Variovorax sp. PBL-E5: one gene and its partner. The protein of the gene in region 2 interacts with the protein of the main gene of each other region in a pairwise test. Links are inferred from orthologs where the notes say so. Each region holds a gene or a part of one and is shown on either strand. Other genes may lie near its edges.

What was found.
Region 1: the proteins of hflK (region 2) and ftsH interact in binary tests that used the Escherichia coli proteins (3 or more experiments, as listed by UniProt). The link is inferred for Variovorax sp. PBL-E5 from one-to-one orthologs.

The regions. Positions count from the first base shown.
Region 1 is NZ_LR594671.1:2,556,380-2,560,297, reverse strand. The notes cover bases 1-2,951. They hold ftsH (ATP-dependent zinc metalloprotease FtsH), read right to left. Parts: upstream 2,461-2,951; coding sequence 541-2,460; downstream 1-540. Other genes in these bases: WDLP6_RS12460 (RlmE family RNA methyltransferase), read right to left, coding at 2,628-2,951; folP (dihydropteroate synthase), read right to left, coding at 1-475. In the rest of the region: more of WDLP6_RS12460, read right to left, coding at 2,952-3,296; WDLP6_RS12455 (YhbY family RNA-binding protein), read left to right, coding at 3,317-3,796; WDLP6_RS12450 (glycosyltransferase), read left to right, coding at 3,856-3,918. UniProt on the Escherichia coli protein: Acts as a processive, ATP-dependent zinc metallopeptidase for both cytoplasmic and membrane proteins. Plays a role in the quality control of integral membrane proteins.
Region 2 is NZ_LR594671.1:2,087,540-2,091,395, forward strand. What follows is about bases 1-2,889. They hold hflK (FtsH protease activity modulator HflK), read left to right. Parts: upstream 1-707; coding sequence 708-2,072; downstream 2,073-2,889. Other genes in these bases: hflX (GTPase HflX), read left to right, coding at 1-633; hflC (protease modulator HflC), read left to right, coding at 2,092-2,889. Also shown: more of hflC, read left to right, coding at 2,890-3,009; WDLP6_RS10225 (DUF2065 domain-containing protein), read left to right, coding at 3,022-3,210; WDLP6_RS10230 (ATP phosphoribosyltransferase regulatory subunit), read left to right, coding at 3,254-3,856.

The DNA of each region.
Region 1 (3,918 bases), 470 kb from region 2 along the record:
CGTCGCCCTCCATCGGCGCCGTCTGCATGGTCTGGGGGTCGCGGTGCATGTGCATCAGGCAGATACCGCACGACGGGTGCTGTGCCACCGCTTCGCGCGCGCCCGGCCTGCGCAAAGCCCAGATGTCGTTGACGATGTCGGCGCCGAGCTCGAGCACGGCGCGTATCACTTCGGGCTTGGAGGTATCGACCGAGACCGGGACCCCGAGTTTGAGCGCCTCGCGCAACACCGGCAGCACGCGCGCCAGCTCCTGTTCCAGCGGAACGGCCGGACTGCCCGGTCGGGTCGACTCGCCGCCGATGTCGAGAATGTCGGCACCCTCCTCCACCAGCCGCACGCAATGCCGCACGGCCGCCTCGGTCGAGGCATGCGCGCCGCCATCGGAGAAGGAATCCGGCGTGACGTTGACGATGCCCATCACGCGCGGCTGCGCGAGGTCGATCGCGAAGCGCGTGGTACGCCAGACTGCCGTCATGCCGAAGCGGCCCCATGAAAAAACGGGGCCCGAGGCCCCGTCGATCGCCAGCGCAACATGCTCGGTCAGGCTGCGGTGGGTGCAGGATCCGGGTTCACCGCCGGCGTGCCGCCGCTGCCACCGCCACTGCCCGACGGCGGGATGCGCGGGGCCCAGTCCTTGGGCGGGCGCGGTGCGCGGCCGGCCATGATGTCGTCGAGTTGCTCGGAATCGATGGTTTCCCATTCGAGCAGCGCCTTCGCCATCGCGTGCATCTTGTCGCTGTTCTCCTCGATCAGGCGGCGCGCCAGGGCGTACTGCTCGTCGATGATGCGGCGCACCTCGGCATCGACCTTCTGCATGGTCGATTCGCTCATGTTGGTGGTCTTGGTGACCGAGCGGCCGAGGAACACTTCGCCCTCGTTCTCGGCGTAGACCATCGGGCCCAGCGATTCGGTCATGCCATAGCGCATCACCATGTCGCGCGCGATCTGCGTGGCGCGCTCGAAGTCGTTGCTGGCACCGGTGGTCATCTGGTGCATGAACACTTCCTCGGCGATGCGGCCGCCGAACAACATGCTGATCTGGTTGAGCATGTATTCGCGGTCGTAGCTGTAGCGGTCCTGCGCAGGCAGGCTCATCGTCACGCCCAGTGCCCGGCCGCGCGGGATGATCGTGACCTTGTGGACCGGGTCGCACTTGGGCAGGAGCTTGCCGATCAGCGCATGGCCGGATTCGTGGTAGGCCGTGTTGCGGCGCTCTTCCTCGGGCATGACCATGCTCTTGCGCTCGGGGCCCATGAAGATCTTGTCCTTGGCCTTCTCGAAGTCCTGCATCTCGACCACGCGCGCATTGCGGCGGGCGGCCATCAGTGCGGCCTCGTTGCACAGGTTGGCCAGGTCGGCGCCCGACATGCCGGGCGTGCCGCGCGCGATGATGCTCGGGTTGACGTCCTGGCCGAGCGGCACCTTGCGCATGTGCACGTTGAGGATCTGCTCGCGGCCGCGGATGTCGGGGAGCGTCACGTAGACCTGGCGGTCGAAACGGCCCGGGCGCAGCAGCGCAGCGTCGAGAATGTCGGGCCGGTTGGTCGCAGCGACCACGATCACGCCGAGGTTGGTCTCGAAGCCGTCCATCTCGACCAGCATCTGGTTGAGGGTCTGCTCGCGCTCGTCGTTGCCGCCGCCGAGGCCGGCACCGCGCTGGCGGCCGACGGCATCGATTTCGTCGATGAAGATGATGCAGGGCGCGTTCTTCTTGGCGTTCTCGAACATGTCGCGCACGCGTGCCGCGCCGACGCCGACGAACATCTCGACGAAGTCCGAGCCCGAGATCGAGAAGAACGGCACCTTGGCTTCACCGGCAATGCCCTTGGCCAACAGGGTCTTGCCGGTACCGGGCGGCCCGACCAGCAGCAGGCCGCGCGGGATGCGGCCACCGAGCTTCTGGAACTTGGCCGGGTCCTTCAGGAAGTCGACGACCTCCTTGACTTCTTCCTTGGCCTCGTCGCAGCCCGCGACGTCGGCGAAGGTGACCTGGTTGTTGTTCTCGTCGAGCATGCGTGCCTTGCTCTTGCCGAAACTGAAGGCGCCTCCCTTGCCGCCCCCCTGCATCTGTCGCATGAAATAGACCCAGACGCCGATCAACAGCAGCATCGGCCCCCAACTCACCAGCAGCGTCATGAGCAGCGAACCTTCTTCGCGCGGCTTGACGTCGAACTTGACGTTGTTGGCGATCAGGTCGCCGATCAGGCCGCGATCGAGGTAGGTGGCGGTCGTGCGGATCTTGCGGTCGTCGGTGGTGATGGCGACGATCTCGCTGCCGCTCTGACCTTCCTGGATCGTGGCGCTCTTGATGCGGTTGCCGCGGACTTCCTCGAGGAAGTCGGAGTAGCCGATATTGCCTGCACCGGCCGTCCCGCGAGTGTCGAACTGCTTGAACACAGTGAACAACACCATCGCAATGACGAGCCAGACGGCAACCTTGGAAAACCACTGATTGTTCAAACGAAGCTCCAGTCGAAGGCGCGTTGCATCGAAAAAAGAAAACGCGCTGAGGGCACGCAATTGGCACCCATTTTAGGCTTTTCAACCTGCGAAACGTGGCAATTTTCCGTGAGCGGCCATAGGGGCCGAGCGGTTTTAGGCCGAATTGGCGAAATCGCGCCGGCGTATCAATTCGTATCCGCCCTTTTGATTCCCATGCCCACCATGAAGGTCTCGGACGATTTGTCGCGCGAGGCCTTGGGCTTCATCGGCTTGACGACGCGGAAGTTGTCCTTGAAAAGCTTCGTCAGCTCGCTGTAGCCGCTGCCATGGAACAGCTTGGCGACCAGTGCGCCTTCAGGCTTCATGTGGTGCTGCGCAAAGTCGATCGCAAGCTCCACCAGGTGCGCGATGCGTGCCGCGTCGGCCGATTCGATGCCCGAGAGGTTGGGCGCCATGTCGGAAACCACCACATCGGCGAGCCGGCCACCCATGGCGCGCTCGAGCCGCTCCAGCACCTCGGCCTCGCGGAAATCGCCCTGAAGAAAAAGCACGCCCTCGATCGGCTCCATCGGCAGCATGTCCAGCGCGATGATCGTGCCCGCGAGTTCGCCGACCGCCGCACCCGTCGGCGACAGCCTGCGCCGCACATACTGGCTCCAGGCGCCCGGCGTCGAGCCCAGATCGATCACCAGCTGTCCGGGCTTGATCAGGCCCAGCGTCTCATCGATCTCCTTGAGCTTGTAGGCGGCGCGCGCCCGATAACCCTCCCGCGTGGCCAGTTTCACATACGGGTCGTTGATGTGGTCATGCAGCCATGCCTTGTTGACCTTCTTGCTTTTCGGTTTGGGGTTCATTGACACTCGATAATACGGGGATGCCCGCCATTCAACTGACCCCCGCGCAGCGCAAGGTGCACCGCTCCGAAGCGCACCATCTGGATCCGATCGTCATGATCGGCGGCGACGGACTGACGCCGGCCGTCAAGAAGGAGACCGATGCCGCCCTCAAGGCCCACGGCCTGATCAAGGTGCGCGTCTTTTCCGACGACCGGACGGCACGCGAAGCCATGCTGCAGACGCTCGCCGACGAACTGGACGCCGCGCCGATCCAGCACATCGGCAAGCTGCTGGTCCTCTGGCGGCCGGTGCCCGACAAGGAACGCGCCGTCGACGAGGACCGCATGCCCGGCCCGCGCGACGTCAAGGTGCTCAAATACAGCAAACGCGGCGGCCAGCGCCCCGAGATCAAGACCCTGCGCGTGCTCGGCAACCAGCGGCTCACGCCGGGCGGCACCGTCAAGCGCGCCAAGGCCAAGAGGCCGCTGTCGGTCAAGAAGCGCCGACAGGCCGACTGACAGTGACGGCCGTGGAGACGAAGCCTGGGGTTGCGCCAGCGACCCGGCACGTGCTGTGCATGAAGTGGGGCACCAAGTACGGCCCCGACTACGTCAATCGCCTCTATGCGATGGTGCGGCGC
Region 2 (3,856 bases):
GTCAAGGTGCAGCGCCAGCGCGGCACGCAGCGCCGCCAGCGCGAACGGCGCGATACCTTCAACATCTCGCTGGTCGGCTACACCAATGCCGGCAAGTCTTCCCTGTTCAATGCACTGGTCAAGGCGCGCGCCTATGCGGCCGACCAATTGTTCGCGACGCTCGACACCACCACGCGCCACCTGTACCTGGGGGATGCGCGCCGCAAGGTCTCGATCTCCGACACGGTCGGCTTCATCCGCGAGCTGCCGCACGGCCTGGTGGATGCGTTCAAGGCCACGCTGCAGGAAGCGGTCGATGCCGACCTGCTGCTGCACGTGGTGGACGTGTCCAACCCTCACCATCCTGAACAGATGGCCGAAGTGCAGGCGGTGCTCAGGGAGATCGGCGCCGACACCGTGCCCCAGCTGCTGGTATTCAACAAGCTCGATGCACTTGAAAGTACGCGCAAGCCCCTGCATCTGAGCGACGAGATGGACATCGATGGCATGCAGGTGCCCCGGATCTTCGTGAGCGCGCATACCGGCGAGGGCGTCCCGGCGCTCCGGGCCGAGCTCGCACAGCGATCGCGTCCTGCGGGCGAATCGGCCATGACCCCAGAACCAGACCCCGAATTGCACGAGGCCCCTCACTGATTGGGCACAATCACCTCACTGACGAGAGAACAGAACGAATGAATGCAAAGCCAGTGTGGAGACGGTTCCAGGGCATGTTCAACCTGAACGATGGGCGGTGGGGGCGCGACGACTCCGCGTCCGGCGGCGATCGTCCTGCCGCCAACCGGCCTGACGGAGAGCCCCCCGCGCCTCCGCCTTCCGGCAACAACAACAACAACAACCGCCCGCGTGGCCAGGGTCCGAACCAGGGACCGCCGGACCTCGATGAACTGTGGCGCGACTTCAACCGCAAGCTCGGTGGCCTGTTCGGCGGCGGGCGCGGCGGCGGCAACCGTCCGAACGGCGGCAACGGCAATGGCGGCGGTGGTGGCGGTCTCAAGCCCGACATGAAGAATGCGGGCTTCGGCGTGGGCCTGGTCATCGCGGTGGCGATCCTGATCTGGCTGGGCACCGGGTTCTTCATCGTCAACGAAGGACAGCAGGCCGTCATCACCCAGTTCGGTCGCTACAAGGCGACCGTGGGCGCGGGCTTCAACTGGCGTCTGCCTTATCCGATCCAGCGCCATGAACTCGTGGTCGTGACGCAGATCCGCTCCACCGACGTGGGCCGTGACGCCATCGTGCGTTCGACCGGCCTGCGCGAGTCGGCCATGCTGACCGAGGACGAGAACATCGTCGAGATCAAGTTCGCCGTGCAATACCGCCTGAGCGATGCGCGCGCCTACCTGTACGAGAGCAAGAACCCCGCCGACACGGTGGTGCAGGTGGCCGAGACGGCCGTGCGCGAAGTGGTCGGCAAGATGAAGATGGATGCCGCCCTCGCCGAGGAGCGCGACCAGATCGCGCCGCGCGTGCGCACGCTGATGCAGACCATCCTCGACCGCTACAAGGTCGGCGTCGAGATCGTCGGCATCAACCTGCAGCAGGGCGGCGTGCGGCCGCCCGAGCAGGTGCAGGCTGCCTTCGACGACGTGCTCAAGGCCGGCCAGGAGCGCGAGCGCACCAAGAACGAAGCCCAGGCCTATGCGAACGACGTGGTGCCGCGCGCCACCGGCACCGCATCGCGGCTCAAGGAAGAATCCGAGGCGTACAAGGCGCGGATCATTGCGCAGGCGCAGGGCGACGCACAGCGCTTCGGCTCCGTGCTCGCGGAATACCAGAAGGCGCCGCAAGTCACGCGCGATCGCATGTACACCGATGCGATGCAGCAGATCTACGCCAGCACGACCAAGGTGCTGATCGATTCCAAGCAGGGCTCGAACCTGCTCTACCTGCCGCTCGACAAGCTGATCCAGCAGGCCGCGCAGAACGCGCCCGCCACGCCGGTCGATGCCGCCAGCCCCAACGTGGCCGGCACGGCGCCTTCGCAGTCGTCGGTCATTCCGGTCGCACCTCCTTCTTCCGTGGGCGATGCGCGCGCACGCGACGGCCGCTCACGCGACCGCGATGTCCGCTGATGCGCCGAGGAACACATTCATGAACAGAATCGGATTCATCGCCACGTCGATCCTCGTGCTGCTTGTGCTGCTGAGCTCGACGGTCTTCGTCGTCGACCAGCGCCAGTTCGGCGTGGTCTATGCGCTCGGACAGATCAAGGAAGTGATCACCGAGCCGGGCCTGAACTTCAAGCTGCCGCCGCCGTTCCAGAACGTGTCGTACATCGACAAGCGCCTGCTCACGCTGTCGAGCATCGATCCCGAACCGATGCTCACGGCGGAGAAGCAGCGCGTGGTGATCGACTGGTACGTGCGCTGGCGCATCAGCAATCCGTCGGAATACATCCGCAACGTCGGCCTCGACGAGAACGCGGGCGCGATGCAACTCAACCGCGTGGTGCGCAACGCGTTCCAGGAAAACATCAACAAGCGCACCGTGCGCGATCTGATCTCGGTGCGCCGCGAGCAGCTGATGGCCGACGTGCAGCGCGAGGTGCTGTCGGTCGTGAAGGGTGCCAAGCCCTGGGGCGTGGACGTCATCGATGTGCGCATCACGCGCGTCGACTACGTCGAAGCGATCACCGAATCGGTCTACCGCCGCATGGAGGCCGAGCGCAAGCGCGTGGCCAACGAACTGCGTTCGACCGGCGTCGCCGAGGGCGAGAAGATCCGCGCCGACGCCGACCGCCAGCGCGAGGTGATCGTCGCCAACGCCTACCGCGACGCGCAGAAGATCAAGGGCGAGGGCGATGCCAAGGCTGCTTCGACCTACGCCGACGCCTTCGGCCGCGATCCACAGTTCGCGCTGTTCTACCGCAGCCTCGATGCCTACAAGCAGAGCTTCAACAAGAAGAGCGACGTCATGGTGCTGGATCCTTCGTCGGATTTCTTCCGCGCCATGCGCAGTTCGGGATCGACGACGGCGCCAAGCACCACGGCCGCGCCGCCGCGCCGCTGACGACGGTCGGGTGTGAGCAGCGATACTTTCTGGAGCGCCATCGCGCTCGTGCTGGTGATCGAGGGCCTGTTGCCGCTGGTCTCGCCGGGCCGCTGGCGGCGCGCCTTCAGCCAGTTGCTGCAGCTGCGGGACGGGCAGTTGCGCTTCTTCGGTCTCTGCAGCATTGTCCTTGGCCTGTTGCTGCTCTGGATTTCGGGGTGACGCGGCCCGGTAGAATCCCGGTTTGACCACGCCCCCGACTCCCATGTCCGCCTGGGTCCTCCCGGATCACATTGCCGATGTGCTGCCTTCCGAGGCGCGCCACATCGAAGAACTTCGACGCCAGCTGCTCGACACCGCCCGTGGCTACGGCTACGAGCTGGTGATGCCGCCGCTGCTGGAGCACCTGGAATCCCTTCTGTCCGGCACCGGCGAGGCGCTGGACCTGCAGACCTTCAAGCTGGTCGACCAGCTCTCCGGGCGCAGCCTCGGATTGCGCGCCGACACCACGCCCCAGGTCGCGCGCATCGATGCGCACCTGCTCAATCGCCGCGGCGTCACCCGGCTTTGCTATTGCGGCCCGGTCGTGCACACGCGGCCCGACCGCCCGCACGCGACCCGTGAGCCGCTTCAGTTCGGCGCCGAGATCTATGGTCATGCCGGGCTCGAGGCCGATACCGAAACCCTGCGGCTCGCGCTCGATTGCCTGCGCGCGGCCGGCGTGGGCGGCAGTGGGTCGGCCACCGTCATCGTCGATCTGGCCCATGCCCGCATCGTGCGCGCGCTGCTCGCGGATGTGCCGGCCGACGCGGCCGCGATCGCCCGCGTGCACGCTGCGCTCGCCGCCAAGGATGCCAGTGCGCTGCGC